DNA from 2 places in the Chenggangzhangella methanolivorans genome. Region 1 is predicted to be linked to the other one. Evidence: predicted binding sites of a transcription regulator. Region 1 holds the regulator's gene; the other holds the start of a gene.
The links. Region 1 encodes LexA, which represses DNA repair genes until DNA is damaged. Its sites were predicted from a motif close to TGTTCNNNNTGTGTTCNG; they were not measured.
Positions count from the first base shown of each region.

Region 2: the regulator LexA is predicted to act here: its motif matches at 5,712-5,729, upstream of ACFOWB_RS01615 (putative DNA modification/repair radical SAM protein).

Region 1 is NZ_JBHRXS010000006.1:222,667-237,369, reverse strand. It holds gene ACFOWB_RS12305 (DUF2865 domain-containing protein) at 236-1,447, shown strand; gene ACFOWB_RS12300 (anthranilate synthase component II) at 1,567-2,187, shown strand; gene trpD (anthranilate phosphoribosyltransferase) at 2,199-3,224, shown strand; gene trpC (indole-3-glycerol phosphate synthase TrpC) at 3,221-4,015, shown strand; gene ACFOWB_RS12285 (DUF1003 domain-containing protein) at 4,045-4,602, shown strand; gene ACFOWB_RS12280 (hypothetical protein) at 4,693-5,037, shown strand; gene moaC (cyclic pyranopterin monophosphate synthase MoaC) at 5,040-5,537, shown strand; gene ACFOWB_RS12270 (molybdopterin molybdotransferase MoeA) at 5,534-6,751, shown strand; gene ACFOWB_RS12265 (hypothetical protein) at 6,781-7,164, opposite strand; gene lexA (transcriptional repressor LexA) at 7,464-8,165, shown strand; gene ACFOWB_RS12255 (ComEC/Rec2 family competence protein) at 8,352-10,655, opposite strand; gene gltX (glutamate--tRNA ligase) at 10,756-12,195, shown strand; gene gltA (citrate synthase) at 12,363-13,700, shown strand; gene ACFOWB_RS12240 (AzlD domain-containing protein) at 13,924-14,265, opposite strand; gene ACFOWB_RS12235 (AzlC family ABC transporter permease) at 14,262-14,703, opposite strand, start outside.
Region 2 is NZ_JBHRXS010000003.1:265,623-280,325, forward strand. It holds gene greA (transcription elongation factor GreA) at 1-249, shown strand, start outside; gene ACFOWB_RS01590 (DUF3297 family protein) at 256-510, opposite strand; gene ACFOWB_RS01595 (extracellular catalytic domain type 1 short-chain-length polyhydroxyalkanoate depolymerase) at 741-2,069, shown strand; gene ACFOWB_RS01600 (YifB family Mg chelatase-like AAA ATPase) at 2,089-3,633, opposite strand; gene ACFOWB_RS01605 (GGDEF domain-containing protein) at 3,725-4,900, opposite strand; gene ACFOWB_RS01610 (hypothetical protein) at 5,355-5,504, shown strand; gene ACFOWB_RS01615 (putative DNA modification/repair radical SAM protein) at 5,762-6,994, shown strand; gene ACFOWB_RS01620 (UdgX family uracil-DNA binding protein) at 6,991-8,433, shown strand; gene ACFOWB_RS01625 (hypothetical protein) at 8,572-9,579, shown strand; gene ACFOWB_RS01630 (DUF1800 domain-containing protein) at 9,767-11,116, shown strand; gene ACFOWB_RS01635 (DUF1501 domain-containing protein) at 11,119-12,468, shown strand; gene ACFOWB_RS01640 (peptidase domain-containing ABC transporter) at 12,648-14,703, opposite strand, start outside.

The sequences.
Region 1 (14,703 bases):
GGCGCCCTTTTCTCTCAGCGGTTTGACCTGGTCTGGATACCCGGCCGGGGCTTTAGGAACCGTTGCGTCGAGCGCAGAAAGATTGCGCGCAGTTCACAGAGTCGAGAGCGTTCGCGGCCGCCGCCTTCTCACTTCCGTCCCATTCGCGCGGCCCTGTGCGAGGCGGTCGAGGCTTGCTAGAACCCTTGCGGGGTGCGCGTGCGCCGGCATGCGAGAATCGCCTGAAGGAACGAGCATGAAGTCTGCCATCCTGACGATCGCCGCTCTGGCCGCGGGGTTGCTCGCGGCCGCGCCGGCGGACGCCCAGCAGGGATCGGAGGACTGCCTGCGTCTCGAGGCGCAGCTCGCCGGGCTCGATCGGTCCGGCCCCAAGCGCGCCGATCCGCGCCAGCTCGAGCAGTCGGTCGCGCGCCAGCAGAACGAGCTCGACCGCACCAACGCCTACGCCCGCGGCATCGGCTGCGGAAAGAAGTTCCTGTTCTTCGGCGACCCGCCCGCCGAATGCGGCCCGCTCGGCCAGCGCATCAAGCAGATGGAGGTCAATCTCGACCGGCTGCAGGCGCAGGCGGCTCAGGCGTCCCAGGGCGGCGGCATGGATCCGCGCCGCCGGGAGCTTCTGTTCGCGCTCGCCCGCGGCCAGTGCGGGCCGCAGTACCGGCTGGTCGAGCGCCGCGTCGCGCCGACCCAGCAGCAGGAGAAGCGCGGCTTCCTCGACATGCTGTTCGGCGGCGGCGGCCGCCAGTCGGAGGACGCCGTCGGCGGCGAGACCGTGCTCGAGCCCGAGATGGAGCCCGGCGCGACGCCGCATGTCTCGACCTTCCGCACCGTCTGCGTGCGCGCCTGCGACGGCTTCTTCTTCCCGATCTCCTACCAGACCACCAAGAACGCGTTTAACCGCGACGAGGCGATCTGCCACGCGACCTGCCCCGGGGCGGAGGCCAAGCTGTTCGCCTACCCCAATCCCGGCGGCAAGATGGAGATGGCGTTCGACGTCGACGGCCAGCCCTACACGAAGCTCGAAAACGCCTTCCGTTATCGCAAGGAGTTCGTCGCCGGCTGCTCGTGCAAGCCGGAGGGCATGAACTGGGCCGAGGCGCTGCAGGGCGTCGACGACAAGACGGTGAAGAAGGGCGACATCGTCATCGACGAGAAGACCGCGAACGACATGAACCGCGCCAAGAGCCCGGAGGAGGCCCAGGCCGCCGCCCAGGCGCTCGCGCGCCAGCGGCCCAAGGCGCCGGCGCAGCCCACGGTTCCCGCGCCCACGCTCGACGGCGGCACCGCGACCCCGGACCCGACCCAGACCGGCGCGAGCCCGCGCCGCGAAGCGCCGACCGACGACGTGATCATCCTGCGCCGCGATCCGGTCGACCGAGGCCAGGTCGAGCGTCGCCCCGTCCAGCGCCGGCCGCTCGACCAGGAATTCGAGTCGCCGCCGAACAACTGACCGGCTTGGCCGGGCGAGGCCCAGGCGAAGCGCGCTACGCCCCTGCCCGCGCGATCAGAGCTCCCGCCCTTGACGAGACGACCGCGCTTGCGCTTTGTCGGGCGCTTCGGAGCGTTGCGATGACCGCCGTCACCCTGATCGACAACTACGACAGCTTCACCTGGAACGTCGTCCACGCCATCGGCGCGCTCGGCGCGCAGGTGACAGTGCGCCGCAACGACAAGACCTCGGTCGCCGAAGTGCTGGCCGACGGCCCGGACGCGATCGTGATCTCGCCCGGCCCCTGCACGCCGCGCGAGGCGGGGATTTCCTGCGAGCTCATCCGCGCCGCCGCCGGCCAGACGCCGATCTTCGGCGTGTGCCTCGGCCATCAGGCGATCGGCGAAGTGTTCGGCGGAGTCGTGGAGCGCGCCCCGACCCCTGTGCACGGCAAGCTCGCGACCATCCGCCATCAGGGCCGCGGCTCGTTCCGGGGCATCAACGGCCCCTTGAGCGCCACGCGCTATCATTCGCTCGTCGTGCGGCGCGAGGGACTGCCCGACGCGCTCGAGGTCACGGCCGAGACCGAGGACGGGCTGATCATGGGCCTGTCGCATCGCGCATGGCCGATCTTCGGGGTGCAGTTCCATCCCGAGAGCATCGCCTCCGAGCATGGCGCGACCATCTTCGGCAACTTCCTCGCCGACGCCGCCGAGTGGAACGTCGAGCGCCGGCGGCTCGCCGCCGCGCGCGCGGGCTGACGGCGGCTCCGATGGACGCCTTCAAGCCTGTCATCGCCCGGATCGCGGAAGGCCGCGCGCTCGATCGCGCAGCCGCAGAAGCCGCGTTCGGCCAGATCATGTCGGGCGAGACCACGCCCGCGCAGATCGGCGCCTTTCTGATGGGGCTTCGCCTGCGCGGCGAGACGGTGGACGAGATCGCGGGCGCGGTCGCGGCCATGCGGGCGCGCATGACGCCGGTCGCGGCGCCGGCCGAGGCCGTCGACGTCGTCGGGACCGGGGGCGACGGCGCCGGCTCGGTCAACGTCTCCACCTGCGCGGCCTTCGTGGTCGCGGGCTGCGGCGTGCCGGTCGCCAAGCACGGCAACCGGGCGCTCTCCTCCAAGTCAGGCTCGGCCGACGTGCTGAAGGCGCTCGGCGTCGACGTCGACCTCAGCCCCGAGCGCATCGCCGCCTGTATCTCGGAGGCCGGCGTCGGCTTCATGTTCGCGCCCAACCATCACTCGGCGATGCGCCATGTCGGCCCGGCGCGGACCGAGCTCGGCATGCGCACCATCTTCAACCTGCTCGGGCCGCTTTCGAACCCGGCCGGCGTCAAGCGGCAGATGGTGGGCGTGTTCGCCGCCAAATGGGTCGAGCCGATCGCCGAAGCGCTCTCCACGCTCGGCTCGGAGGCCGCCTGGGTGGTGCACGGCTCCGACGGGCTCGACGAGATCACGACCTCGGGCGAGACCTCGGTCGCCCAGCTGAAGGACGGCCGCGTCACGACCTTTTCGATCTCGCCCGAGGACGCTGGGCTCCCCCATCATCCGGCCGAAGCGCTGAAGGGCGGCGACGCCGCGCAAAACGCCGCCGCGCTGCGCCGTGTTTTGGATGGCCAGTCAGGGGCTTATCGCGACATTTCGATCCTCAACGCCTCCGCCGCGCTGATCGTGGCGGGCCGCGCCAAGAGTTTCTTGGAGGGCGCGGAGCTCGCCGCCGCCTCGATCGACAGCGGCGCCGCCGCCTCGCGCCTCGACGCCCTGATCCGCGTCTCGAACCCGGAGACGGCCGAATGACCGCAGACGTGCTGGAGCGCATCGGCGCCTACAAGCTCAAGGAGATCGAGGCCGCGAAAGCCGCCCGCCCCCTCGCCGAGGTGAGGCGCGCGGCGGAGGCCGCCTCCCCGCCGCGCGGCTTCGTCAAGGCGATCCGCGCCGCCCATGCGGACGGGCGCACCGCGCTCATCGCCGAGATCAAGAAAGCAAGCCCGTCCAAGGGCTTGATCCGCGCCGACTTCGACCCGCCGGCGCTCGCGCGCGCCTATGCGGCCGGCGGCGCCGCCTGCCTTTCGGTGCTGACCGACGGCCCCTCGTTCCAGGGCGCGCCCGAGTTCCTGGGCCAAGCCCGCGACGCCGTCCCGCTGCCCGCCATCCGCAAGGATTTCCTCTACGATCCCTACCAGGTGGCCGAGAGCCGGGCGCTCGGCGCCGACTGCATCCTCGTCATCATGGCGGCCGTGACCGACGCGCAGGCCCGCGACCTCGTCGCCGCCGCCGGCGACTTCGGCATGGACGTGCTGGTCGAGGTCCATGACGGCCAAGAGCTCGACCGGGCGCTGCCGCTCGGCACGGCCCTCGTGGGCGTCAACAACCGCAACCTGCGCACCTTCGACGTGCGCCTCGAAACGACCGAGGAGCTCTCGGCCCGCGTTCCGGCCGACCGGATCCTCGTCGGCGAGAGCGGGATCTTCACCTCCGCGGACGCCGCGCGCCTGGCCGCCGTCGGCTGCCGCACGCTGCTCGTCGGCGAGAGCCTCATGCGCCAGCCCGACGTCGCCGCCGCGACCCGGTCGCTGCTCGCGGCCTGAAGGCTTCCGCCGGACAAGGAGGTCTTGCCATGACGAACGAGACCTCGCCAGAGCTGGACCAGGCCTCGCACCGCGTCTTCGGCCGCGCGCTCAACGCCCTCGACGACGCCGAGAAGCGCGTCCTCAAGCTCGCCCGCGGCCGCAAGCTCATCGCGCGGCCTCCCTCGCCCGACGACGACGCCGACAGCTTCGGAGACCGGCTCGCCGACGGCGTGGCGCAGTTCGGCGGATCCTGGACCTTCATCGTCATCTTCGGCGTCATTCTGGCGATCTGGGCGGTCGCCAACGTCTGGCTGCTGACGCGTCCGTTCGACGCCTACCCCTTCATTTTCCTCAACCTGATGCTGTCGATGCTGGCCGCGATCCAGGCGCCCATCATCATGATGAGCCAGAACCGCCAGTCGGCGAAGGACCGGCGGCAGGCCGAACTCGATTACGAGGTGAACCTGAAGGCCGAGATCGAGATCATGGCGCTGCACGACAAGCTCGACGCGCTGAGGAACGACCATCTCGTCGCGCTGGTCGCCAAGCAGGAGGAGCAGATCGCCCTGCTCACGCGCCTGCTCGAGCAGCGCCCGTTGCGTTGAGGCGCGCGACCCGCCATCACTCGCCGCTCCGAACGAAAACCGCCGCGCCAAGCGCCGCCGCCCGCGCCACGCCAGCCAGCGACCACGACCATGACGCCGGAAGACCCGCCCCCGCCGCCGCTCGACGCCACGTTCCGCAACGGCACGATCACGGCGTTCGGCGTCACGGTTTCCTTTTCTCTCGGCTTCCTGTCGCAATGGGCGTCGAGCCCGGGCGTCTGGCACAGCTACGACACGCCGCCCGCCCTCATGATCTTCGTCGGCGTCGCGCTGCAGATCCGCGCGCTGGCGCTCCTGCTGCCGATCGAGGGGCTCCGAAAGAAGATCTACGACAAGGCGACCAAGATCTATCTCGTCGGGCTGATCCTGACGGGCCTCGGCGTCTGCGCGGCGGTCTCGTTCGACGCCCTCGCCCCCCTGTTCTCGGGAGCCTGACGATGACCGACGTTTCCCCGCGTCTCACCCATCTGTCCGCCTCCGGCGAGGCCAACATGGTGGACGTCGGCGGCAAGCCCGCCACGACCCGCGAGGCGACGGCGGAGGGCCGCGTCGTCATGGCGCCCGAGACCCTGCGTCTCGTCGTCGAGGGCGAGGCCAAGAAGGGCGACGTGCTCGGCGTCGCCCGCATCGCCGGCATCATGGCGGCCAAGCGGACCCACGAGCTCATTCCGCTCTGCCATCCGCTGGCGCTCTCCAAGGTCTCGGTGGAGCTGACGCCCGACGACAGTCTGCCGGGCGTGCGCGTCTCCGCGACCGCCCGCGTCTCCGGCCCGACCGGCGTCGAGATGGAGGCGCTGACGGCGGTGACCGTCGCGTGCCTCACCGTCTACGACATGACCAAGGCGGTCGATCGCGGCATGCGGATCGAGGGCGTGCGGCTGCTGTCGAAGTCCGGCGGCCGCTCCGGCGACTTCCACGCCGGGGAGCCGGCGTGAGCGGCCTGCTTCCCGTCCCCGAGGCGCGCGCGCGCATCCTCGCGGGCCTCGCGCCGCTGCCGGCCGAGCGCGTCGTGCTCGCCGAGGCGCTTGGGCGCACGCTCGCCGCTCCGCTCCATGCGCTCCGCGACCAGCCGCCCTGCGACTGTTCGGCGATGGACGGCTACGCGGTCCGCGCCGCGGACGCAGCCGGGGGCGCGCGGCTGCGCGTCGTCGGCGAGTCGGCGGCCGGAAAGAGCTTCGGCGGCTTGATCGGTCCCGGCGAGGCGGCGCGCATCTTCACCGGCGCGCCCGTGCCGCAGGGCGCCGACGCGATCCTCATCCAGGAGGACGCCGACCGCGACGGCGACGTGATCACCGCGCGAGAGGCGGCCCAAGCCGGGCGCCACATCCGGCGGGCGGGGCTCGACTTCTCGAAGGGCGAGGCGCTGCTCGAGGCCGGCCGGCGCCTCGGCGCGCGCGACCTCGCGCTCGCGGCGGCGCTCGGCCATCCCGCGGTGGAGGCCGCGCGACGCCCGCGCGTCGCGATCCTCGCCACCGGCGACGAGCTCGTCGCGCCGGGCGACCCTGTCGGCCCGGACCAGATCGTCGCCTCGAACGCCTTCGCGATCTCAGCGATCGTGACCGCCGAGGGCGGCGTTCCGCTCGACCTCGGCATCGCGCCCGACCGGCCGCAGGCGATCCGCGCCGCGATCGCCCGCGCCTTCGCCGAAGAGGCCGACATTCTCGTCACGCTCGGCGGCGCCTCGGTCGGCGACCACGACCTCGTCCAGCCCGCGCTCGAGGCCGAGGGCGTGACGCTCGACTTCTGGAAGATCGCGATGCGGCCAGGCAAGCCCATGATGGCGGGCCGCCGCGGCGCGACGCTCGCGCTCGGCCTGCCGGGCAACCCGGTCTCGTCGATCGTCTGTTCGCTGCTGTTCCTCGCGCCCGCGCTCAGGCGGCTGTCGGGGCGCGCGGACCTCGATCCGGCTTTGCTGCCCGCCAGGCTCGGCCGCGACATGCCCGAGAACGACCAGCGCGAGGACTATATGCGCGCCGCGCTCGAAATCGGGCTTGACGGCGTTCCCGTCGCGACCGCGTTTCCGCGGCAGGATTCGTCGATGCTGCGCCGACTCTCGGACGCCGAATGCCTGCTGGTCCGCCCCGCGCACGCCCCGGCCGCGAAGGCCGGCGACGCATGCCGGATCCTCGCGCTGCCGCATCCTTACTAAGGCTCGCCGCAAGCGGCCGACCGAAGCGTCTACTTCCCGACGGGCGTCAAGACTTCCTTGCCGAGCTTCTGAGTGGACGTCTCTGCGAATTTGCCGATCAGTTTGCCCGATCCATCCGGCTCATAGATGCTGAACCCGACATAGCCGCCGCCGGACTTGGGAGCAAATCCGCAACTCAAGCGATCTTCCTCGGCAAAGCACATCGAAAGCTCTATGAAATCCCCGTACTTTGACTCAGATCGATAGATACTACCATCGACCTTGACGATCGTGACGTTCGCCTTAACGACGTCGCCGTTCGGCAGCGTGATCTTGCTCTTGTATTTTCCAGAATAGTCACGCGCGGCCGCCTCGCCCGCCATGGACCAAGACGCCGCAACACCGCACGCTACCGCGAAGGCCAGTCGACGCATCGTCGTCTCCTGATGTCGGTTGCTTAGAGATCGCGACGCGCGACCGCACTCCGACAAGTTTAGACGCCGGCAACCGTGGCGGGCATCCGCAAGACTACCTATCGCCGCGGGCGCCCGGCTTGTCGGAGATCGGTCCTACGCCCTCTCTGGTCGTGCTGCGCGGCGAGGCGCATCGGCGGCGCGTCGCTCGTTCGTCTGTCCGACACGCGGACGGAAACGGGATGTTAACGCTTGCGGAACATGTCTAGAACAGTTACGGTCGTGTTCATGATTTGTTTTGGCCTCGCGCGGAGCCGTCGATGCTGACCCGCAAGCAATATGATCTCCTGCGCTTCATTCACGAGCGGCTGAAGGAGACCGGCGTTCCCCCCTCGTTCGAGGAGATGAAGGATGCGCTGGGGCTTCAGTCGAAGTCCGGCATCCACCGTCTCATCATGGCGCTGGAGGAGCGCGGCTTCATCCGCCGCCTGCCGAACCGGGCCAGGGCTCTCGAGGTGGTGAAGCTGCCGGAAGCCGCCGCTCCCGCCGTCACGCGGCCGACCGGCCGGTTCTCTCCGAACGTCATCGAGGGCAGCCTCGGCCGCCGTCCGCAGCCAGCGAACGAGGATGAGGATCCCCGCTCGGTCTCCGTCCCCGTCATGGGGCGCATCGCCGCCGGCGTGCCGATCGAGGCGATCCAGTCGCGCAGCCACACGATCTCGGTGTCGCCCGACATGTTGGGCGGCGGCGAGCATTTCGCGCTCGAAGTGCGCGGCGACTCGATGATCGAGGCCGGGATCCTCGACGGCGACCTGGTGCTGATCAAGAAGCAGACCACCGCCGACACCGGCGACATCGTCGTCGCGCTGGTCGACGACGAAGAGGCGACGCTGAAGCGTCTAAGGAAGCGCGGCGCCTCGATCGCTCTCGAGGCCGCCAACCCGGCCTACGAGACCCGCATCTTCGGCCCCGACCGCGTCGCGATCCAGGGCCGGCTCGTGGGGCTGATCCGCCGGTATTGAAGGCTTCGCCTTTCGACGCGACGGCGTCTCTCCTTATCCCGCTGTGGGAGAAGGTAGGCGACGCGAAGCGCTGGCCGCTTGAGGGGCGCGGGCGGCGCCTTTTTGTAAAGTTCGGAGGCTCCCCCTAACCCTCTCCCGCAAGGGAAGGGGGACGGATATGTCGGCGGCATCGAGCGGCCGCAGACGCTAGGGCTCTTCGCCGTCGCCTGTCATATCGTCCGGTTCCGTGGGATCGACGATCTTGTGATCCTGCGGCGGTCCGGCCGCCTTCGGCTGCGTGGCGAAGCTCAGCCGCAGCGCCTCCGCCGGCGGCGGATCGCGAAGCATAGGGCCCGTCCACGGACGCCGTCCGGCCGGATCGCGCGCCGCCTTGGCCGAGAACGCCACGCCTTGCCGCGTCAGCTCCAGCGCGCCGGTCGCGGCGAGCGTCCGCCGGTCGACGACCGCCGCGGTTTCGCTGCAGGCCTTCGGCGCGACGAGCGGCGTGACGACGAGCGTCGCAATCCGGCACTCCTCGGCGAAGGCCCGCGCGTCGGTCACGAGCGCGACCTCTCCACCGCCGGAAAGCGGCGCGACGCAGCCTTGCGAGTCGCAGCGCCCGCCGTCGGGACTCGGGCCCCCCGGCGCCTCGCCGTCAGCCCCGCGCCAGACCCTCGCCGAGAAGCTCGACGCCCGGCCTCCGAGGATCGCCAGGCGCCCGTCGGGCCCGCGCGCGGCGATCTGCCGTCCGGAGGCGTCGATCACGACGTCGGGCCGCGCCGGAAACGCCGCCAGCGCGAGCGCGAGGCCGATCGCGGGCGCGCCGAGATAGCGCAGCGCCGTTCGCCACAGGCAGAGCCAGGCGATCCCGACCGCGAACAGGATGAGCGCCGTTTCCCCGAAGGCGAACACGAAGCGTTCGGAGCCAGGCCACGAGGCGACGGTCTCGGCGATCGCCAATACGCCGCGCAGGCCAAAGCCCATGGCCTGCCACCAAGGTCCGTCGAGCCCGAGCGGCGCGAAGGCGAGGCCGCCGACGACGCTCGGCATCACGATGATCCCGAGCAGCGGGGTGGCGAGCGCGTTGCCGACCAGCGAATAGGGGGTGGTGCGGTGGAAGTGATAGGCGGCGAAGGGCGCGGTCGCGAGACCCGCGACGATCGTCGTCATCACGGCGACGGCCGCGGCGGCGGCGAACCAGCGCAGCGCCTTGCCCGCAAGGGTTTCGGGCGGCGGCGGCTTCGCCTTGCCCTTGCGCGCCTCGAACCAGGCGAGGAGGCCCGCGACCGCCGCGAACGACATCTGGAAGCTCGGCCCGAGCAGCGCGTCGGGCGTCAGCGCCATCACGGCGAGGCCCGCGAGCGCGAAGTTTCGCAGCGACAGCGCCGGGCGGCCGACCAGCACCGCGACGAACGCCACCGCGATCATGACGTAGGAGCGCTGCGTCGCGACCTCCGCGCCCGAGAGCGCCAGGTAAAAGGTCGCCCCGGCGAGCGCGAGCGCCGCTGCGACGCCCTTCACCGGCCATCGCAGCGCAAGGCCCGGAATGAGCGCCAGCGCCGCGCGCACGAGAGCGAACAGCGTCCCGGCGATCAGCGCCATGTGAAGACCGGAGATCGACAGGATGTGGCTGAGGCCCGCGGCGCGCAGCGCGTCCTCGGTCGGCTGCGGGATCGGCCCCTGAACGCCGGTGACGAGCGCGGCCGCCACCGTTCCTTCAGGACCGCCCACTGCGGCGGTGATGCGCTTCGTCAGCCGTTCGCGCAATCGTTGAAGGGCCGCGTCCCAGCCTTGCGTTTCGGCAGGGCCCCAGGCCTTCACGTTCTTCGGCGCGAAGGCGCTCGCGCCGATCCCGTTGAAGAAGGCGACGCGCGCGAAGTCGTAGCCGCCGGGCCGCACCGGCCCCTCGGGCGGCCGCCAGAAAGCTTCGAGCGAGACGCGGTCTCCGGCCGTGAAGGCGGGCTCGGGCCCAAGCGTGAAGCGCACGCGGCGCGGCAGGTCCTCGTCCTCGAGCGGGCCGAAGCGTTCGACCTCGAGCGTCACCCGCCGCCTGGCGTTCTCGCGCGGCTCGATCAGCGCGACGCGGCCGACGACTTCCGCGGACATCGGGCGCGCCAGAACCGGCGCGTCGGCGCGGATCGTCGCGAGCTTTCCGGCCAAAAACCCCGCCGCTACGGCCGCAAGCCCGACAGCCAGGCCAAGGATAAGGAAGCGCTTTCGCGCCGCGACCACAAGGCCGGCGGAGATCCCGAAAGCGAGCGCCGCGGCCCAGAGCTCCGGCTCATGCGCGGCGGCGAAATAGACCGCGCAGCCGACGCCGAAAGCGACCGGCAGCCAGAGCGCGGGACGGCCGGCTTCCGCCTCCTCGGCGAGGCGGTCGAGCAGCCAGCCCTGCGCGGCGCGCCAAAGGCCCGGCAGCGCGCCGGCGCGCGTGCGGGTCCCGGGCAGCGCGATCGCGCGCGCCCTGCCCCGAACTCCGTCCGACTCACGCCCGCTCGGCGCGATGGCCATGGCCGTCTTTTCCCCGGTCCGCCGCCTGTGTTAGGAGGGCCGCAACGCGCGGCTCCATGAGCCTCGCACGCAACCTTTCCGAGAGCCAGACCGTCCGCCCGTGACCGAACCCGTCGTCACCCGCTTCGCGCCGTCGCCCACCGGCTTCCTCCACATTGGGGGGGCGCGCACCGCCTTGTTCAACTGGCTCTTCGCCAGAAGCCTCGGCGGCAAGATGCTGCTCCGGATCGAGGACACCGACCGCGCGCGCTCCACGCAAGGCGCGATCGACGCGATCCTCGACGGACTGAAATGGATCGGCCTCGACTGGGACGGCGAGCCGGTGTTCCAGTTCGCCCGCGCCGAGCGCCACCGGGAAGCCGTGGAGCAGATGCTCGCCGACGGCCGCGCCTATCGCTGCTACGCCTCGGCAGAAGAGCTCGAGGAGATGCGCTCGACCGCTCAAGCCGAGGGCCGCGCGCCCCGCTATGACGGCCGCTGGCGCGATCGCCCGGCTTCTGACGCGCCGGAAGGCCGCGCGCCCGCCATTCGCCTGAAGGCCCCGACCGAGGGGGAGACAGTGGTGGACGACCTCGTGCAGGGCCGCGTCGTGATCCCCAACAAGGACCTCGACGACCTCGTCCTGCTGCGCTCGGACGGAACGCCCACCTACATGCTCGCCGTGGTCGTGGACGACCACGACATGGGCGTCACCCACGTCATCCGCGGCGTCGACCATCTGACCAACGCCGCCCGCCAGACGCAGATCTACCAGGCGCTCGGCTGGGACGTGCCGAAAATGGCCCACATCCCGCTGATCCACGGGCCGGACGGCGCGAAGCTGTCGAAGCGCCACGGCGCGCTGGGCGTCGAGGCCTATCGCGAGATGGGCTTCCTGCCAGCGGCGCTGCGCAACTATCTGGCGCGGCTCGGCTGGAGCCACGGCGACGACGAGATCTTCTCGACCGAACAGGCGGTCGAATGGTTCGACATCGGCTCGGTCGGCCGCTCCGCCGCGCGTTTCGACCAGGTCAAGCTGTCGAACCTCAACGGCCACTACATGCGCGAGACGCCGGACGCCGATCTCCTGGCGGCGTTCCGGACGGCCCTGCCCTTCCTGCCGGGCGGCGAGGCGGCGGCGGCCAAGCTCGACGCCACCGGCCGGTGGGACGCCTTCGCGCTCGCGCTGCCGGGGCTGAAGGAGCGCGCCAAGACGCTGGTCGAGCTGCTCGACGGCGCGCGCTTCCTAACCGACGAGCGCCCGCTCGCCATGGAGCCCGCCGCCGAACAGCTGCTTACGCCGGAGGCGCGCAGCCTGCTGGCCGCGACCCATCAGGGACTGGCGGCCCTTCCCGAATGGTCCGCCGCCGACGCCGAGGCCGTGGTGCGACGCGTCGCCGAGCACGCGGGCGTGAAACTCGGCGCGGTCGCCCAGCCGCTGCGCGCGGCGCTCACGGGACGCAAGACGTCGCCCGGCATTTTCGACGTGCTTGCGGCGCTCGGACGCGAAGAAAGCCTTGGGCGAATTGAGGATCAGGCCCGGCAGATTCAGAAGGTCTGAAACCGATCAAAAAAACTCGCCAAAGGCGCTCCGCGCCCTAGTTTGCGCTGCAACAATAGTCGTATAGGCTCGCAGCCGCCATGAGACCCGGCGGCCTCCGAGCGAGGCCTGAAAGCGCCGGTCAGAGCGGCGTGAGACCTCACTGTTTCAGCTAAGGGGTATGGCGCATGTCACCGACGGCCAGCACGGTCAAATTCAAGGAAGCCGAGATCAGTTCCGACGCTCCGGGCACGCTCTCGGTGGGCGGCGCCAGCATGGATCTGCCGATCCGCCACGGCTCGATCGGGCCGTCCGTGCTCGATGTCCAGACGCTCTACAAGAACACCGGGATGTTCACCTACGATCCCGGCTTCACCTCGACGGCGAGCTGCGAGTCGAAGATCACCTACATCGACGGCGACGAGGGCGTGCTGCTCTATCGCGGCTACCCGATCGACCAGCTGGCCGAGAACGGCGACTTCCTCGAAACCTGCTACCTGCTGCTCCATGGCGAGCTGCCGACCTCGGCCCAGAAGGCCGACTTCGACCGCCAGGTCACGCGCCACACCATGGTGCATGAGCAGATGTCGCGGTTCTATTCGGGCTTCCGCCGCGACGCCCACCCGATGGCCGTGATGTGCGGCGTCGTCGGCGCGCTCTCGGCCTTCTATCACGACTCGACCGACATCAACGATCCCGAGCAGCGCGAGATCGCGGCGATCCGCATGATCGCCAAGACGCCGACGCTCGCCGCCATGGCGTTCAAGTATTCGGTCGGCCAGCCCTTCGTCTATCCGCAGAACGCGCTCGATTTCTCGGCCAACTTCCTGAACATGTGCTTCGCGGTGCCGTGCGAAGAGTACAAGGTGAACCCGGTTCTGGCGCGCGCCATGGACCGCATCTTCATCCTGCATGCCGACCACGAGCAGAACGCCTCCACCTCGACGGTGCGTCTCGCAGGCTCGTCGGGCGCCAATCCCTTCGCCTGCATCGCGGCCGGCATCGCCTGCCTCTGGGGCCCGGCGCATGGCGGCGCGAACGAGGCCGCGCTCAAGATGCTGGGCGAGATCGGCAAGCCCGAGAACGTTTCGAAATACGTGGCCAAGGCCAAGGACAAGAACGACCCGTTCCGCCTGATGGGCTTCGGGCACCGCGTCTACAAGAACTACGATCCGCGCGCCAAGATCATGCAGAAGACCTGCCATGAGGTTCTGGGCGAACTCGGCATCAAGGACGACCCGCTGCTCGACGTCGCGATGGAGCTCGAGCAGATCGCGCTCAAGGATGAGTATTTCGTCGAGCGCAAGCTCTACCCGAACATCGATTTCTACTCGGGCATCACGCTGAAGGCGATGGGCATCCCGGTGTCGATGTTCACCGTGCTGTTCGCCGTCGCCCGCACCGTTGGCTGGATCGCGCAGTGGAAGGAGATGTTCGAGGATCCGTCCCAGCGCATCGGCCGCCCGCGCCAGCTCTACACCGGCGCGCCGTTGCGCGACTACATGCCGATCTCCCAGCGCCGCTGAGCGCAGGGGTTCCGACGCAAGTTTGGTTCGGCCCCGGCCTCCGGTCGGGGCCGAACTGCGTTTGGACCCGCCAACGCGACGATCGCAGGCGCAACGTCGCCGTCATGCCCGGCGGCAGCGGGGCATCCACGCCTTCTAGGATCGGAGAGCTCTCCGCCGAAGTCGTGGATACCAGCGCAAGAACGGGCATGACGGCGATGGTTCGCGCGCGAAATTCGGCCGGCTACGGCCCGAGCCAGGCCATCCCCGCGATGAGCGCGGCGGCGCTGACGCCAACGCCAAGCGCCATCGACCGCCGCCCAGCGGCGTAAGCCGCGACGCCGCAGCCGACCGCGGCGAGCCTCAGCCACAGCGGGGCCTGCCCGAAGGCGCCCGTCGGCGAGAGCACCAGCTTCGCCACCAGCCCCGCCACCAGCGCTGTCGCCACCATCCGCACCCAGGCGAACAGCGCGCTGTCCTCGCGCAGTCGCGCCGACAGAACGACGCCGAGCGAGCGCCAGACCTCGTTCGCGGCGAAGGCGGCCAGAAGCGCCAGCAGCATGAACCAGTCGTCGTGCTGGATCACGACGGCGTCCTTCGCCGGGCGATCGCGCGGTCTATCAAAAAGGCCGCGGTGCCGCCCGCGAGGCCGGTCAGCAACAGGTCGAGACTCGGGGACATCTGCGCGACGACCGGCGCCGTCACGAGGCCGATGACGATCGCCGTCTTCTCGCCGACGCCCCTCGCGCCGCGCTCCAGCGACAGCAGGAAGTAGATCGGCGTCAGGCCGAGCAATCCGATGGCGAGCGCCGGCGGCAGCAGGCCGGCGGCCTGATGGCCCGCGATCGTGGCGAGCGTGCTGCCGAGCGCAAGTCCGCTCGCCAAGCCGAGGAAGAAGGGCATGCGCCCCGAGCGCGGCATCATCTGCGTGCGCCGGCCGCCCTCGAACCACGCCGTGACGGCGACGAAATGCGCCGCGAGCAGGCGCGTGCCGAGCCGCGTCTCCGTCGTGCGCAAGGCGGGA
Region 2 (14,703 bases), on a different contig from region 1:
GCGCGGCGCGCGAGCGCCGAGCTCACCGAGCCGAAGCCGACCGGCGCCGTGACCTTCGGCGCGCGCGTGACCTTCGAGCGCGAGGACGGACGGCGCCAGACCTACCGCATTGTCGGCGAGGACGAGGCCGAGCCCTCGCGGGGCACCGTGTCCTACGTCTCGCCGCTCGCCCGCGCGCTCATGGGCAAGGGCGTCGGGGGCGAGGCCACGGTCGCGGGCGGCGCTGTCGAGATCCTGTCGATCGACTGACCCGCGTCAGTTCTCGCCGGCCTCGCCGTCGCGATAGTAGGGCTCGACCGGGCCCTTCAGGAGGATCGTCAGCGGATTGCCGGCGCGGTCCCGCGCGGCGCCCGCCGCGACCCGGATCCAGCCCTCCGAGACCGAATACTCCTCGACATTGGTCTTTTCCTGCCCCTTGAAGCGGATGCCGACGCCGCGCGAGAGCGCCGCCTCGTCATAATGCGGGCTGTCGGGATTGACGGACAGGCGATCGGGCGGCGCGTCGGCCATGGCGGCTCTCCATTGGGCCCCGGGGGCCATGAACAAGGGCGGCGCCGGAGCCCTTGGCCCCCACGCGCGAGCGCGGGTCATAGACCGCTGTTTGCGCCGGCGCCAAACGCCGATGCGCGACCGCGCGCCGCAGCCCGCTCATTGTGGCGCCGCAATAGGCTTATATGCGTTGCAACATGGACGAGCCTCAGGGTCCGTCCCGGTGAGTGACATTTTCACGGAGAAGCCTCATGGCGTCGATCTTCGACACCGTCTGGGGAACCGGACCGCAGCGCGCCAGACGTCAGGCCAACGGACCGTCGGCGCGCGTCGCGCCGGGCGGAGACGCCAAGCGGCGCAAGCGCTTGACCGAGATCGAGAGCTTCGGCGCCGACCCCGGCGCGCTGCGCATGCTGGCCTATGCGCCCGCCAACCTCGCGCCGGGCGCAGCGCTGGTTGTGGTGCTGCACGGCTGCACCCAGTCGGCGGAAGACTACGACGCGCAATCCGGCTGGAGCGCGCTCGCCGACGAGCTCGGCTTCGCGCTGCTCTATCCCGAGCAGCGCCGCGCCAACAATCCGGCCGGCTGCTTCAACTGGTTCCTGGCGGCCGACAGCGCCCGCGGGCTCGGCGAAGCGCGCTCGATCCGCGAGATGGTCGAGACCATGATCGCGCTGCGCGGGCTCGACCGGGGACGGATCTACGTCACGGGCCTGTCGGCCGGCGGCGCGATGGCCGCCAACCTGCTCGCCGGCTATCCGGACGTGTTCTCCGCCGGCGCCCTGATCGCGGGCCTGCCCTGCGGCGCCGCCGCCAACGTCACGGAGGCGTTCGGCGCCATGTCGCAGCCGGCCGCGCGCACCGACGCCGAGCTCGGCGACGCGGTGCGGGCCGGCGCGCCCTATGAGGGGCCGTGGCCGCGCGTGTCGATCTGGCAGGGGCTCGCCGACCGCACCGTCGCGCCCGGCAACGCCGACCAGCTCGCCCGCCAGTGGCTCGACGTGCACGGGGCGCCCGCCGCGCCGACCACGGAGGCCCGCCGCGGCGGGCGGCTGCGCCGCGCCTGGAAGCTCGACGGGCGCGAGGTGGTCGAGGTCAACACCATCGAGGATCTCGGCCACGGCGCGCCGCTGGACGGCCGCCGCGGCGAACGCCCGGGTCCGTTCATGATCGACGTCGGCGTGTCCTCGACGCGCGCGATCGCGCGGTTCTTCGGTCTGGTGCGGCGCGCGCCTCCGGTGGCCGACGCCGCTCATCGGAGCGCGGAGCCGGACGCCGGAGACGACGCCCACGCGACGCCCGCCCAGACATCTGCGGGCGCGAAGACGCGCTCGGGCGCCGAGGCGCTTTCCGACGCGAAGACCCGGTCCGACGTCGCGCCTGCGGCCGCCGGGGCCGGCGCGCCAGCCGACGACGGGACGCCGCCGCCGCGAGATCTCAAGCCGCGCGCGCTGCGCGAGCCAACGACCGCCGCGCGCTCCGAGCAGGCCGATCCGGCCGCCTCGCACGCCGCCCCCGGGCGGATCGACGTCGCCGCGATCATTACGAAGGCGCTCCGCACCGCCGGACTGATGCGCTGAGCCGACGTCCCGGACCGCCTCACGCCGCGCGCGCCGCGTCGGGCGGGCTCTCCGCGCGATAGGCGAGCGCCTCGGCGAGATGGATGCGGCCGACCGCGGCCGCGCCGTCGAGATCGGCGAGAGTGCGGGCGACCCGGAGCACCCGGTGATAGCCGCGCGCGGAGAGCTTCAGCGCGTCGGCGGCGTCGGACAGCAGCCGCCGGCCGCCCGCGTCGGGCCGCGCGACCTCCTCGAGCGCGCTCACCGGCAGGCGGGCGTTGAGCCAGGCGCCGGACTCCGACGCGGCGACGCCGAGCGCCGCGGCGCGTTCGCTCTGGAGCCGGCGCGCGGCCGCGACCCGGGCGGCGACCGCGGCGGAGTCTTCCTTGGGCGGCGGCGCCATCAGGTCGGCGGCCGAGACCGCGGGCACGTCGAGGCGGATGTCGATCCGGTCGAGCAGCGGGCCGGAGACGCGCGACTGGTAGTCGACCGCGCAGCGGGGCCCGCGCCGGCAGGCGTGGCCGCCCTCGCCGCCGCCGCAGCGGCAGGGGTTCATGGCGGCGACGAGCTGGAAGCGCGCCGGATAGGCGATGCGGTGGTTGGCGCGCGCGATCGCCGCCACGCCGGTCTCGAGCGGCTGGCGCAGCGCGTCGAGCGCCTGCGGGTTGAACTCCGGAAGCTCGTCGAGGAACAGCACGCCGTTGTGCGCGAGCGCGATCTCGCCCGGCCGCGGCCGCGCCCCGCCGCCGACGAGCGCCGCCATCGAGGCCGAGTGATGCGGGCTGCGGAACGGCCGGCGGTTGGTGAGGCGCCCGCCCGCGAGCTCGCCCGCGACCGAGCGGATCATCGCGACCTCGAGCAGCTCGGCGGGCTCGAGCGGCGGCAGGAGCGAGGACAGACGGCTCGCGAGCATCGACTTGCCGGCCCCCGGCGGCCCGCGGAACAGCAGATTGTGCCCGCCCGCCGCCGCGATCTCGAGCGCGCGCTTGGCGGTCTCCTGGCCGCGCACGTCCTTCAGATCCGCGGCCGGCGCGGCGGCGTCGGGCAGGCCCGGCCGCGGGCGGGCGAGAACCTGCGCGCCTTTGAGATGATTGGCGATCTGGATGAGCGAGCGCGGGGCGACGAGGTCGAGGTCGTGGCTCGCCCAGGCGGCCTCCGCGCCGCAGGCCTCCGGGCAGATCAGCCCGTGGCCGCGCGCATGCGCCGCGACCGCGGCCGGCAGCGCGCCCGCCACAGGGGCGATCGAGCCGTCGAGCCCGAGCTCGCCCAGCACCGTGACGCCGGCGAGCGCCTCGGGCGGCACCGCGCCGATCGCCGCCATCAGCCCGAGCGCGATCGGCAGGTCGAAATGGCTGCCTTCCTTGGGCAGGTCCGCGGGCGCGAGATTGACGGTGATGCGCCGCGGCGGCAGCGCGAGGCCCGAGGCGATCAGCGCCGCGCGCACCCGCTCGCGCGCTTCCGACACCGCCTTGTCGGGCAGGCCCACGATCGAAAAGGCCGGCAGGCCGGCCGCGACCTGCACCTGGACGTCGACCGCGCGGGCCTCGACGCCTTCGAACGCAACCGTGGACACCCAAACGACCATCGCGCCGCCCCCTTGACGGGAAACGATAGCGGCGGGCCGGCGGCCGTCAAGAACATTCTGAGAACATCGACGTGAGATCGACGCTCGGCCTTCAGGCCGAGGCGAGGTTTCCGCTCCGCACGACCTCGAGCCGACCCGGGCGCGCCGCGGCGACGACGCAGCGCGACTTGCCGAGCCCCTTGGCGGCGTAGAGCGCGCCGTCGGCCACGTCGAGCAGGTCGGCGAGCGCGTCGCCGTGGTCGGGCGTCAGCGCGACGCCGACGCTGACGCCGACCGCGAGCTCGAGGTCGGGCGCGAGCTCGTAGGGCTGCGCGAGCTCACGGATCAGCCGCTCGCCGAAGGCCTGGGCCTGTCCGCGCGCGACGCCCCGCGCCACCACGACGAACTCGTCGCCGCCGATGCGCGCCGCGACGTCGCCGGAGCGCAGCAGCCGCCGCAGCCGCCCCGCGGCCTGTTGCAGCAGGCGGTCGCCGGTGGCGTGGCCGTGGATGTCGTTGACCGCCTTGAAGCCGTCGAGGTCGAGATAGAGCAGCGCGAGGTCGCCGTCCCGCCCGCCGTCCATCGCGCGCGAAAGGCCCGAGCGGTTCGAAAGCCCCGTGAGCGGGTCCTCGGTGGCGCGCCGGTCACTCTCACGCTCGGCCATCATGGTCTTGATCAGCAGCGCGTTCAGCCGGTAGGCGGCGAGCCGCATGCTGTAGAGATACATCGGGATCTGGGCGAACACGACGAGCATCACGGGCTCGCCCGAAAACGGCGCGGCGAGGCAGGCGGGCCCCAGGCTCAGAGCCGTCATGACGGCGGACAGCCGCGGCGCGCCGAAATTGCGGAAGCAGGTGCCGCCCACCATGGCGGCGGCCGACATGCAGGCGAGCGTCGCCGCGACGAAGTCGCCGCTCACGATCGAGACGAAGGCGCCGTAGCCCACGCTTGCGGCCCAGCCGACGCCGAGCACGAGATAGAGATCCGTCGGCGTCTCGCGCCCCTGGCGGGCGCGGCGGAACGAGATCAGCAGCACCGCGAGCCGCCAGACGCAGACCACGATCTCGATGGCGAGCCACAGCAGGATCGGCGTCGTCGGCATGCGCCAGGCGATGAGGGCTGCGATCGCGATCGTGTTCAGCACGCCGCCGATGTAGATCGGCAGGGTGCCGTAGAGGCTCCCCACCAGCGCGCGGCGGATGTCCTCGGGCGCGTCGACGCCGGGATCGGCGAGCCACCTTGTGAGGCGCCACCGCGGCAGGCTGAAGCTAAGACCACGATGCGGCATGTCGTCTGCTGATTCGAATCGCGTCGAGAACCGGTATCATGGCCTGCGACAGCTGAACGGGTGATTAGCGCGTCTGCGCGACGTTTGTTCGACTTGCGCCTTCCCGCCGCAGCCAGGCCGCGTCGCAGTCGTCCGCCGACGGCGCGCCTCGAGGCGCAGGGGCCCGCGACGTCCGGCCGTAGGGCTCGCGATGTCGGCGCAACGCCTACAGTTCGCGGCGCCGACGCCGGCGCCTGCCTTAAATCGTTGGGGCGCAATCATCTTGTGGATTCTAAAGTCACGCATGAACAGATCACGACGCGGGATGGTTCCGAACAAGATATCGGAAAATAATCTTCATCGCTTTGCTTGACTTGGCAAAACGTCTCCCGAACTCTCGTCGCAAGAGGAAGGGTGACAGAACATGGAACGGGCTCACGACGGATCGGGACCTGACGGCGCCGGCGGCTCGCGCGTGGCGGTCGCCGCGCATATCGCGAGCCAAAGCGAAGATCTGAAGCGACTCGCGCGCAAGCATCAGCTGGCGACGCTCGCCTATCTCCTCGACATGGCGCGGCTCGAGGCCGAAACGGCCTGCCGGACGCAGGCGCCGGCCGAGACCTGAGAGCGCGGGCCGAAACGGCTTCGCCGGCGGCGGACTTAAAGCCGCGCACGCCGCAGTCCGACGGCGGCCTGCGCCAGCCCCTCGCCCGCCGCGATCGCGATCCTGTCGCGGATGGCAGGCCGGAAACTGCCGCGGGCTCATGGCGCCGAGCCCGTCACGACGGCGGTCGCGGCCGCGTTTGAAACCACATGATCGCCGCCGCTTGATAAGAACAAATATCGAACATATGGTCATGCCCTCACTAAGGACGTGATCTCTTGGATGTCACCCGTAAGCTCGCAATTCTGGCCGACGCCGCGAAATACGACGCCTCCTGCGCGTCGAGCGGCACGACGAAACGGAACTCGCTCGGCGGGGCCGGCGGCGGCCTCGGCTCGACCGAGGGAGCCGGCATCTGCCACTCCTACGCGCCGGACGGCCGCTGCATCTCGCTCCTGAAGGTACTGATGACGAACGCCTGCGCGTTCGACTGCCTCTATTGCGTCAATCGCGCGTCGAGCAACACGCCGCGGGCCCGGTTCTCGATCGCCGAGATCGTCAACCTGACGCTCGACTTCTACCGGCGGAACTACATCGAGGGCCTGTTCCTGTCTTCGGGCGTCATCCGCAGTCCGGACTACACGATGGAGCAGGTGGTGCGGGTCGCGCGTTCGCTGCGGATCGACCACGGCTTCAAGGGCTACATCCACCTCAAGACCATTCCGGACGCCTCGCCCGAGCTCATCGCGGAAGCCGGACTCTTCGCCGATCGCCTGTCGATCAATGTCGAGCTGCCGAGCGAGGCGAGTCTCAAGACGCTCGCGCCCGAGAAGGACGTGCGGGCGGTGCGGCGCGCGATGGCGGGCCTTCGCACCCGCATCGAGGCCTCCAAGGCCGACGGCAAGACGCGCGCGAAACCGCCGCGCTTCGCGCCCGCGGGCCAGAGCACGCAGATGATCGTGGGCGCGGACGCCGCCGACGACCGGCTGATCCTCGACGCCTCCGCCAATCTTTACGCCGGCTACCGGCTGAAGCGGGTCTATTATTCCGCCTTCAGCCCGATTCCAGACGCAAGCGCGCGCCTGCCGCTCAAGCCCGCGCCGCTGATGCGCGAGCATCGGCTCTACCAGGCCGACTGGCTGATGCGGTTCTACGGCTTTTCGGTCTCCGAGATCACCGAGGCCGGCGGCATGCTCGACCTCGAGCTCGACCCCAAGCTCGCCTGGGCGCTGCGCCATCGCGGCCGCTTCCCGCTCGACTGCCAGACGGCCTCGCGCGAGGAGCTGCTGCGGGTGCCGGGCCTCGGCAAGACCACGGTGGACCGGATCCTTTCGGCGCGCCGCTTCCGCGCCATCCGCAGCGAGGACCTCGCGCGGCTGAAGGTGTCGCTCGCCAAGGTCTCGCCCTTCCTCAAGCTCGCCGACCACCGCCCCTCGATCGCGGCGCTGGAGAGCGAGCGCCTGATCGAGCGGTTCCGGCCGAAGCCCCGCCAGATGGCGCTCGCGCTGTGAGCGGGCGGCGGATCGTGCTCGCCGAGCCCGACGACGTCGCCGGCTGGCGGCGCGCGGCGCGCGGGCTGCTCGCCGAGGGCGCGCCGCCGTTCACGGTCGACTGGCGCGTCGGCGAGGACGACCGCGACCTGTTCGGGACCGACGACGCGCCCTCCCCGCAGGTCGCGGGCGCGCCGGCGCCGAGCGTGCCGCGCAGCTTCCTCGAGCTCGCCGAAACCGGTCTGCTTCATTCCGATCCCGGCCGTTTCGACCTGTTCTACCGCCTGCTGACGCGGGTCGCGGCCGACCGCCGGCTGATGGAGGACGCCGCCGACCCGGACCTGACGCGCGCCCGCGCGCTCGTGAAGGCGGTGCGGCGCGACAAGCACAAGATGACCGCCTTCGTGCGCTTCCGCGAGATATCGGGCGAGGACGGCGCGCCGCAGTTCGTCGCCTGGTTCGAGCCCGAGCATCACATCGTGGCGGCGACCGCGCCCTTCTTCATGCGGCGCTTTTCGGCGATGCGCTGGTCGATCCTCACACCGCGGCGCTCGGCGCATTGGAACGGGACGCGGCTCGAGATCGCCGAGGGCGCGAACCGCGCCGACGCGCCCGAAGGCGACGCGCTCGAGGCGCTGTGGCGGACCTATTACGCCTCGATCTTCAACCCGGCGCGCCTCAAGGTCTCGGCGATGCGGGCCGAGATGCCGAAGAAGTACTGGCGCAACCTTCCCGAGGCCCCGCTCATCGGTCCTCTGATCGCGCAGGCCCAGCGGCGCTCCGACGAGATGGTCGCGGCGCCCGCGGCCGAGCCGAAGAAGGGCCAGAGATTGATGTCGCCCCCGCCCGCCGCCCCGGAGCGCGATCCGACGCCGCTTTCGGCGCTGCGCGAGATGGTCGAGGGCTGCCGCGCCTGCCCGCTATGGGGGCCGGCGACGCAATCCGTGTTCGGAGAGGGGCCGGAGGGCGCGCAGGTGGTGGTCGTCGGCGAGCAGCCCGGCGACAAGGAGGACATCGCCGGCCGCCCCTTCGTCGGGCCCGCGGGCGCGCTGTTCGACCGGGCCGCGGAGGCCGCGGGCGTGGAGCGCGAGAAGCTCTACGTCACCAATGCGGTGAAGCACTTCAAGTTCGAGCCGCGCGGAAAGTTTCGGCTGCACAAGTCGCCCGCGCCCGGCGAGATCGCCGCCTGCCGCGGCTGGCTCGAGCGCGAGCTCGGCGCCATCCGCCCGCGCCTCGTGGTGGCGATGGGCGCGAGCGCGGCGCGCGCGGTCATCGGGCGCGCCGTGAAGGTCGGCGACGCCCGGGGCGCGATCATGGAGCGCGAGGGCGCGCCCGACGTGCTGGTGACGGTCCACCCGTCCTACCTGCTGCGCCTGCCGGACGAAGCGCGCAAACAGGAGGAGTTCGACCGCTTCGTCGCCGATCTTCGTCTCGCCCTCCCGTTCCTGCAGGCCGCGTGAGGCGCCGCCTCGATCCGGCGAGGCAACCATTTCCCGCCCTCGCGCGTTTGCCCGACGCCGGGTCGGCCGACGTCGCGCGTGGATGCGATCGAGGCCCCGCCCGGCAGGCGTAGGGGCGCCGTGTGAAAGGATCGAGCCATGACCGTCCGGTCGGCTTCGCAGTCGCGTGACGCGTTCAAGTCCACGTCGGAAATGAGCTCCATCTCGGGAAAAACCGCCTCCTCATCCTCCTGGCGCGACGATGCGCGGCGCTCGTTCGACGCGCGCCTCGGAAGCTTGCGCGACGTCGTGCGCGAGCGCCGTTGGCCGGTCGTGGCCGCCGTCGTGATCGTGGCGCTGTCGGGCGCGGGCGTCGTCGCCAATGTCGGCGGCGCGGCCTCGGATCGCGCCGACGCGCTCGAAAAGTCCGTGGCCGAGCGTGAGAAGCGCGTCGAAGCGCTCGACGCCGAGCGCAAGCGTCACGAGGACCGGCTCGCCGAGTTGCAGCGCAAGCTCAACGCCAAGGAAAGCGAGATCGCGGCGGGCGAGGAGCGCGTCGCCGCGCTAGAGACGCGCCGCGCCGGGCTCGAGCGGCAGGTCGCCGAGCTCGTCGGACCAGTCGCGCCCGGCGCGACGGAACGCGTGTCCAACGCGGAGCCGGCGGAGATCAAGGCCGCGTTCGCCGACGCGGCCGACATGCCGCCGGACGAGACCGTCGAACCCTCGACCGCGCGCGTCGACCCGCCTTTGCCCCCGCGGCGAAGCGAGCGCCTGCGGGCCTCGTCCCGCGCCACGGCGGATGAGTTCGCCCCAGCCGACGAGACCGCCGCGGTCGACGACGCCGCGCCGGACGAGCGCATGGCGGCAGGGCCGGTGCGCGTCTTCATCCATGTGCGCTCGGCCGACCCGGCGGCGCGCGAGCGGGCCGCGGCGGTGGCCGCCGAACTCCGCCGGCGCGGCGTCTCGGTCGCTGAGATCCGCGGCGTGAGGCTGCCCGTGCGGCGCGACGCCGTGCGCTTCTTCTATGATCAGGACCGCGCCGCGATCCGCGCGCTGCAGGACGCGGTCCGCCGCGCCTCGCCGAGCGATTTCGCCCCGGAGGTGCGCGACTTCCGCTCCTACGGCTCGCCGCCGCGGCGCGGCACGATCGAGCTCTGGCTCTCCTGAGCCAGGCCCGGGCCGGAACCACGGGCGAAGCCAGAGACACGGGGAGAGGTCCGCTAAACTGTGCGGACCTCCTTCACGCTTCGTTCGCCCTTATCACGGTCCGTTGATGAATCGCGAAGAAGTTGAGGGCAAGGTTGCGGCCTAAGGCGCCGGCTGATTCGCGGCCGGGCCAGGGAGCCCCGCGTCCATGTCTCTCAGCGCCGGCCAAGCGAACCGGGCCCGGATCGCGCTGCAGCGATTCGGCCTCGGCCCGACCCCCGGCCTCATGGAAAAGATCGGCGACGACCCGCTCGCCGCCCTGAAAGCCGAGCTCGACGAGCCCGACGTCGCGCTGATCTCCAACAAGGCTCTGCCGAGCCGCGCCAAGGCCGCGCGCCTGTCGCAGACCGATTTCTCGACCAGCGAGCAGATCCGCCAGCTCGAGCTCGACGCGCGCATCGACAAGCACCTGTCGGCCCGCATCGGCTTCGTGGAGCGGCTCGTCCTGTTCTGGTCGAACCACTTCTCGATGTCAGTCAACAAGGATCAGGTGATCCGCGCCACCATCGGGCAGCTCGAGCGCGACGTCATCCGCAAGAACGTGCTCGGCAAGTTCGCCGCCATGCATCGCGGCGTCATGCGGCACCCGGCGATGCTGCGCTATCTCGACAACCAGGACTCCAAGGGCCCGAACTCCTATCGCGGCCAGTGGAGCGGCGGCTTCAACGAGAACCTCGCGCGCGAGCTCATGGAGCTGCACACGCTCGGCAGCGGCGCCTATAGCGAGCGCGACGTCACCAACATGGCGCTGGTCCTCACCGGCTGGTCCTACATCCGGTCCTGGGAGGTCGGGCAGGAATGGGCGGACGCGCCCGGCGGCAAGGCCGGCGAGTTCTATTTCCGCGAGAAGTGGCACGAGCCCGGCGCGATCCAGCTGCGCGGCAAGTCCTATCCGGCCGGCGGGATCGAGCAGGGCGAGGCGGTGCTGACCGATCTCGCCCGCGCGCCCGAGACCGCCCAGCACATCGCCTTCAAGCTCGTGCGCCACTTCATCACCGACGAGCCGACGCCCGAAATGGTGAACCCGGTGGCCAAGGCCTTCCGCCAAAGCCGCGGCGACCTCAAGCAGACGGCGCTCGCGCTGATCTCGCTGCCGGCCGCCTGGAGCCTCGAGCACAAGAAGATCCGCACGCCCTACGAACTCACCATCGCCCAGTACCGGGCGCTCGGCACGCGCTACGCGCCCGACCGCCGCTGGGTGTTCACCGAGCCGCTGCGCGCGATGAACCACCTGCCCTGGGAGCGCCCGGCGCCGGACGGCTATTCGGACGAGAACTATTCCTGGCTCGACCCGGACGGCATGACCATCCGCCTCGACACCGCGCAGCTCGCCGTCTGGGAATACGGCGCCGCCTCGACGGCCGCGCCGCTCGCGCTCGCCCGTTCGCTCTACGGCGAGTCGCTGTCGGGCCAGACCAAGAGCGCGCTGACCTGGATCACCGAAAAGACGCCCGGCTACACGGTGTTCTTCATGTCGCCCGAGTTCCAGAGGAGATGAGCGTGACCGATCCCGTCTCCCAGCGCCTCGCCGCGGCCGCCGCCGAAGGCTGCGCGGAATCCCGCCTGCTGCTGTCGCGCCGCGCGGTGTTCGGCATCACCGCGGGCCTGTTCTCCGCCGCCTATCTGCCGCAGACCGCAAGCGCCGCCTCCGATGATCCGCGGCTCCTCATCGTGGTGCTGCGCGGCGGCATGGACGGGATCAACGTCGTCGTGCCGCATGGCGACGCCGCCTATGCGGGCATGCGCGGCCGCATCGCCATCCCGCGCGACGCGACGCTGTCGCTCAACACCAGCTATTTCGGCCTCAACTCCGCGTTGCCCTCCTTCGGCCAGATGTATCTCTCCGGCCAGGCGGCGGCGGTGCACGCGGTCTGCACGCCGTTGCAGAACCGCTCGCATTTCGACTGCCAGGACAATCTCGAGAGCGGCCTGCCGGGCCTCTCATCCAACCCGACCGGCTGGCTGAACCGCCTGCTCTCGTCGATGCCGAGCGGCTCTCCGATCGACGCCTACGGCGCGATCCAGGTCGGCGAGGCGCCGCTGCTGCTGCGCGGCCCGGCGCCCGTTCTCGGCTGGTCGCCCACCTGGTTCTCGCACCCGCCCGCGCCCACCTCGGACGCCGTCGTGACGCTGCTGCGCAAGCGCGACACCGAGCTCTACGACGCGCTGAGGGCCGGGATGAAGGCCGACGCGCTCGCCGAGAAGACATCGTCGGACGAAGACCAGAACGTCTCGCAGTTCCGCCGCGCGTTCCGCGGCGCCGGGCGGCTGCTCGCCTCGAGCAACGGGCCGCGCATCGCGGTGCTCTCGGTCGGCAATTTCGACACCCACGCCAACCAGGGCGCGACGGACGGCTTCCTGTGGGGCTCGCTGAACGAGCTCGACGTCGGCCTGAAGGAGTTCGCCGACTACGCCGCGCCGGTCTGGTCCAAGACCGTGGTGGTGATGGCGACCGAGTTCGGCCGCACGGTGCGGGTCAACAGCGGGAACGGCACCGACCACGGCGTCGGCACGGTGGCGCTGCTCGCCGGCGGCGCGGTGCAGGGCGGCAAAGTCTATGGCGACTGGCCGGGCCTCGCCGCCTCCCAGCTCGTCGACGACAGCGACCTCAAGGCCACCACCGACCTTCGCGCCGTGTTCAAAGGCGTGCTCGCCGATCATGTCGGCGTGCCGCGCAACGTGCTCGACACCACGGTGTTCCCGGACTCCGCCGACGTCGCGCCGATGCAGGGGCTGATCCGCGGCTCGGCGCCGTCGAGCGCGAAGGTCGCGGGCGTGCGCGGCCCGTCGAAGGCTGCGCTGCGGCCGACGACCGGCATCGCCAAGTATCGCGCGGCCTACGGGGTTTGAGGGCCGCGCGCTTTCGGCTCATCTGACAGACGATCGCCAAAACCTCGGCCGTCATGCCCGCGCGAAGCGCGGGTATCCACGACTTGGGAAGCGGCGCCCTCGTCAAACACAGTCGTGGATACCCGGCCTGACGGCCGGGCATGACGGCGGTGGTTCGGACGCGCTGATGCGAACCCAACTCACCCCTTCGCGGCTCCCTGCGGCAGCGACATCAGGATCTGCCGGTCGGCGATGCTCGCGACCCGGCTGTTGTGCGTGACCACGATGCGCGTCATCGGCAGCCGTTTCAGCGCGTCGAGCACGACGTCGATCGCCCGCTCGTCGAGATGGTTGGTCGGCTCGTCCAGCAGGAAGAGGCTCGGCTTCCGGTAGAGCGCGCGGGCGATGAAGATGCGCTGCTTCTGCCCGCCCGAGAGCGTCGAGCCCATGTCGCCGACGAGCGTCTCGTAGCCCATCGCCATCCGCATCACGTCGTGGTCGATGCCGGCCGCGGCCGCGCAGGCGCGCGCCCACTGCATGTCGAGCGCGGGATCGAAACACGCGATGTTCTCCGCGATCGAGCCCGCGAACAGCCGGTCGTCCTGCAGCACGCAGCCGATGCGCTCGCGATAGGAGGCCATGGAGCGCTCGTTCAGCGGCGTCCCGTCGATCTCGATCGCGCCGGAGGTCGGGGGCAGCAGGCCGGCGAGCATCTTGAGCAGAGTGGTCTTGCCGCAGCCCGAGGGCCCGAGCAGCGCGACGCATTCGCCGGGTCGGATGTCGAGGTCGAAGCCGCGCACGATCGGCTGCTCGCCGCCGCCATAGGCGAAGCCCACGTTCTTCATCGAGATCGCGGTGGCGGGCCGCAACTGGCCCGGGGCGGCGGGCGCAAAACCTTCGCCCGAGACCTCGCGGGGCGTAAGCGCGATGTCGGCGAGGCGCTCGGCCTGCAGGTTCAGCATCCGCATCTTGAAGGCCGCCTGCACGAGGCTCTCGATGCGGGTCGCGAACTGGTCCTTGTAGGCCAGGAACGCGACCAGCGCCCCGAGCGTGACGCTCTGGTCGATGACGGCGTTCGCCCCGAGATAGAGGATCAGCACCCGGTCGAGCCCGAACAGCAGCTTGGTGGCCGAGTTGAACAGCACGTCGAGCTTCTGGGTGTGGAGCCGGGCGTTGAAGCGGTCGACCAGCAGGTTGAGCCACGTGGCCGTGCGCCGCTCCTCCAGCCCGAACAGCTTTACGGTGGTGGCGCCGCGCAGGGTCTCGAGGAAATGCGTGTTCTCGCGCGCCGACTGGACGATGCTCTCCTCCGACGCCGCGCGGTAGGGCGCATAGGCCCCGACCCGGATCGCGACGTAGATCAGCGTCGTGCCGACCGCGACGAGCGCGAGCCAGCCGCCGAACAGCGCCATCATGGCGATGAGCCCGACCGCCATCACGCCGTCGACCACGGAGAGAACCGAGGTCGTCGAGAGCGTGTCCTGCACCGTCTCGAGCGAGCGGAACCGCGAGGTGACGTCGCCGACGTGGCGCTTTTCAAAGTAGTCGAGCGGCAGGCGGATGAGGTGCGAGAACAGGCCGCTCGCCCACTGCACGTTCAGCCCGTTCGACAGCGCCATGATGGCCCAGGAGCGGGCGGCGAACATCGCGGTCTGCAGCACCACCAGCAGCGCGAGGCCGAGCGCCACCAGCGTCACGAGATCGGCGTCGGCGGCCACGATCGCCTGGTCGATGATGATCTGCGTGCCGAACGGCACCGCCAGCGTGAACACCTCGAAGGCGACCGAGAGCGCGAGAAGCTGGAGGATCGCGGCCGGCAGGCCGACGACGTTGCGGAACAGCGCGGTGAGCCGGATCGTCTGCCGCTCGTCGGCGGGCGAGAAGTCCTGCGTCGGCGTCAGCTCCAGCGCGACGCCGGTGAAGGACTTCGAGAGCTCCTCATGGCTCATCGTCCGCCGGCCGATCGCGGGATCGAGGATCGTGGCGGTCCGCGGGCCGACGCTTTCGAGCACCACGAAATGGTTGAAGCCCCAATGCAGCACGCAAGGGACGGCGAGCTCGGGCAGCGCCTCCATCTCGACGCGCAGCGCACGCGCGGCGAGCTCCAACCGCCCCGCGATGCAGACGAGCTGCTTGAGCGTCAGCCCGCCGAGCGAGGTCGAAAAGCGTCGGCGCAGCGTGGCGAGATCGACCAGGCGCCCGTGGAAGCCCGAGACCATCGCGAGGCAGGCGAGCCCGCATTCGGCGGCCTCGGTC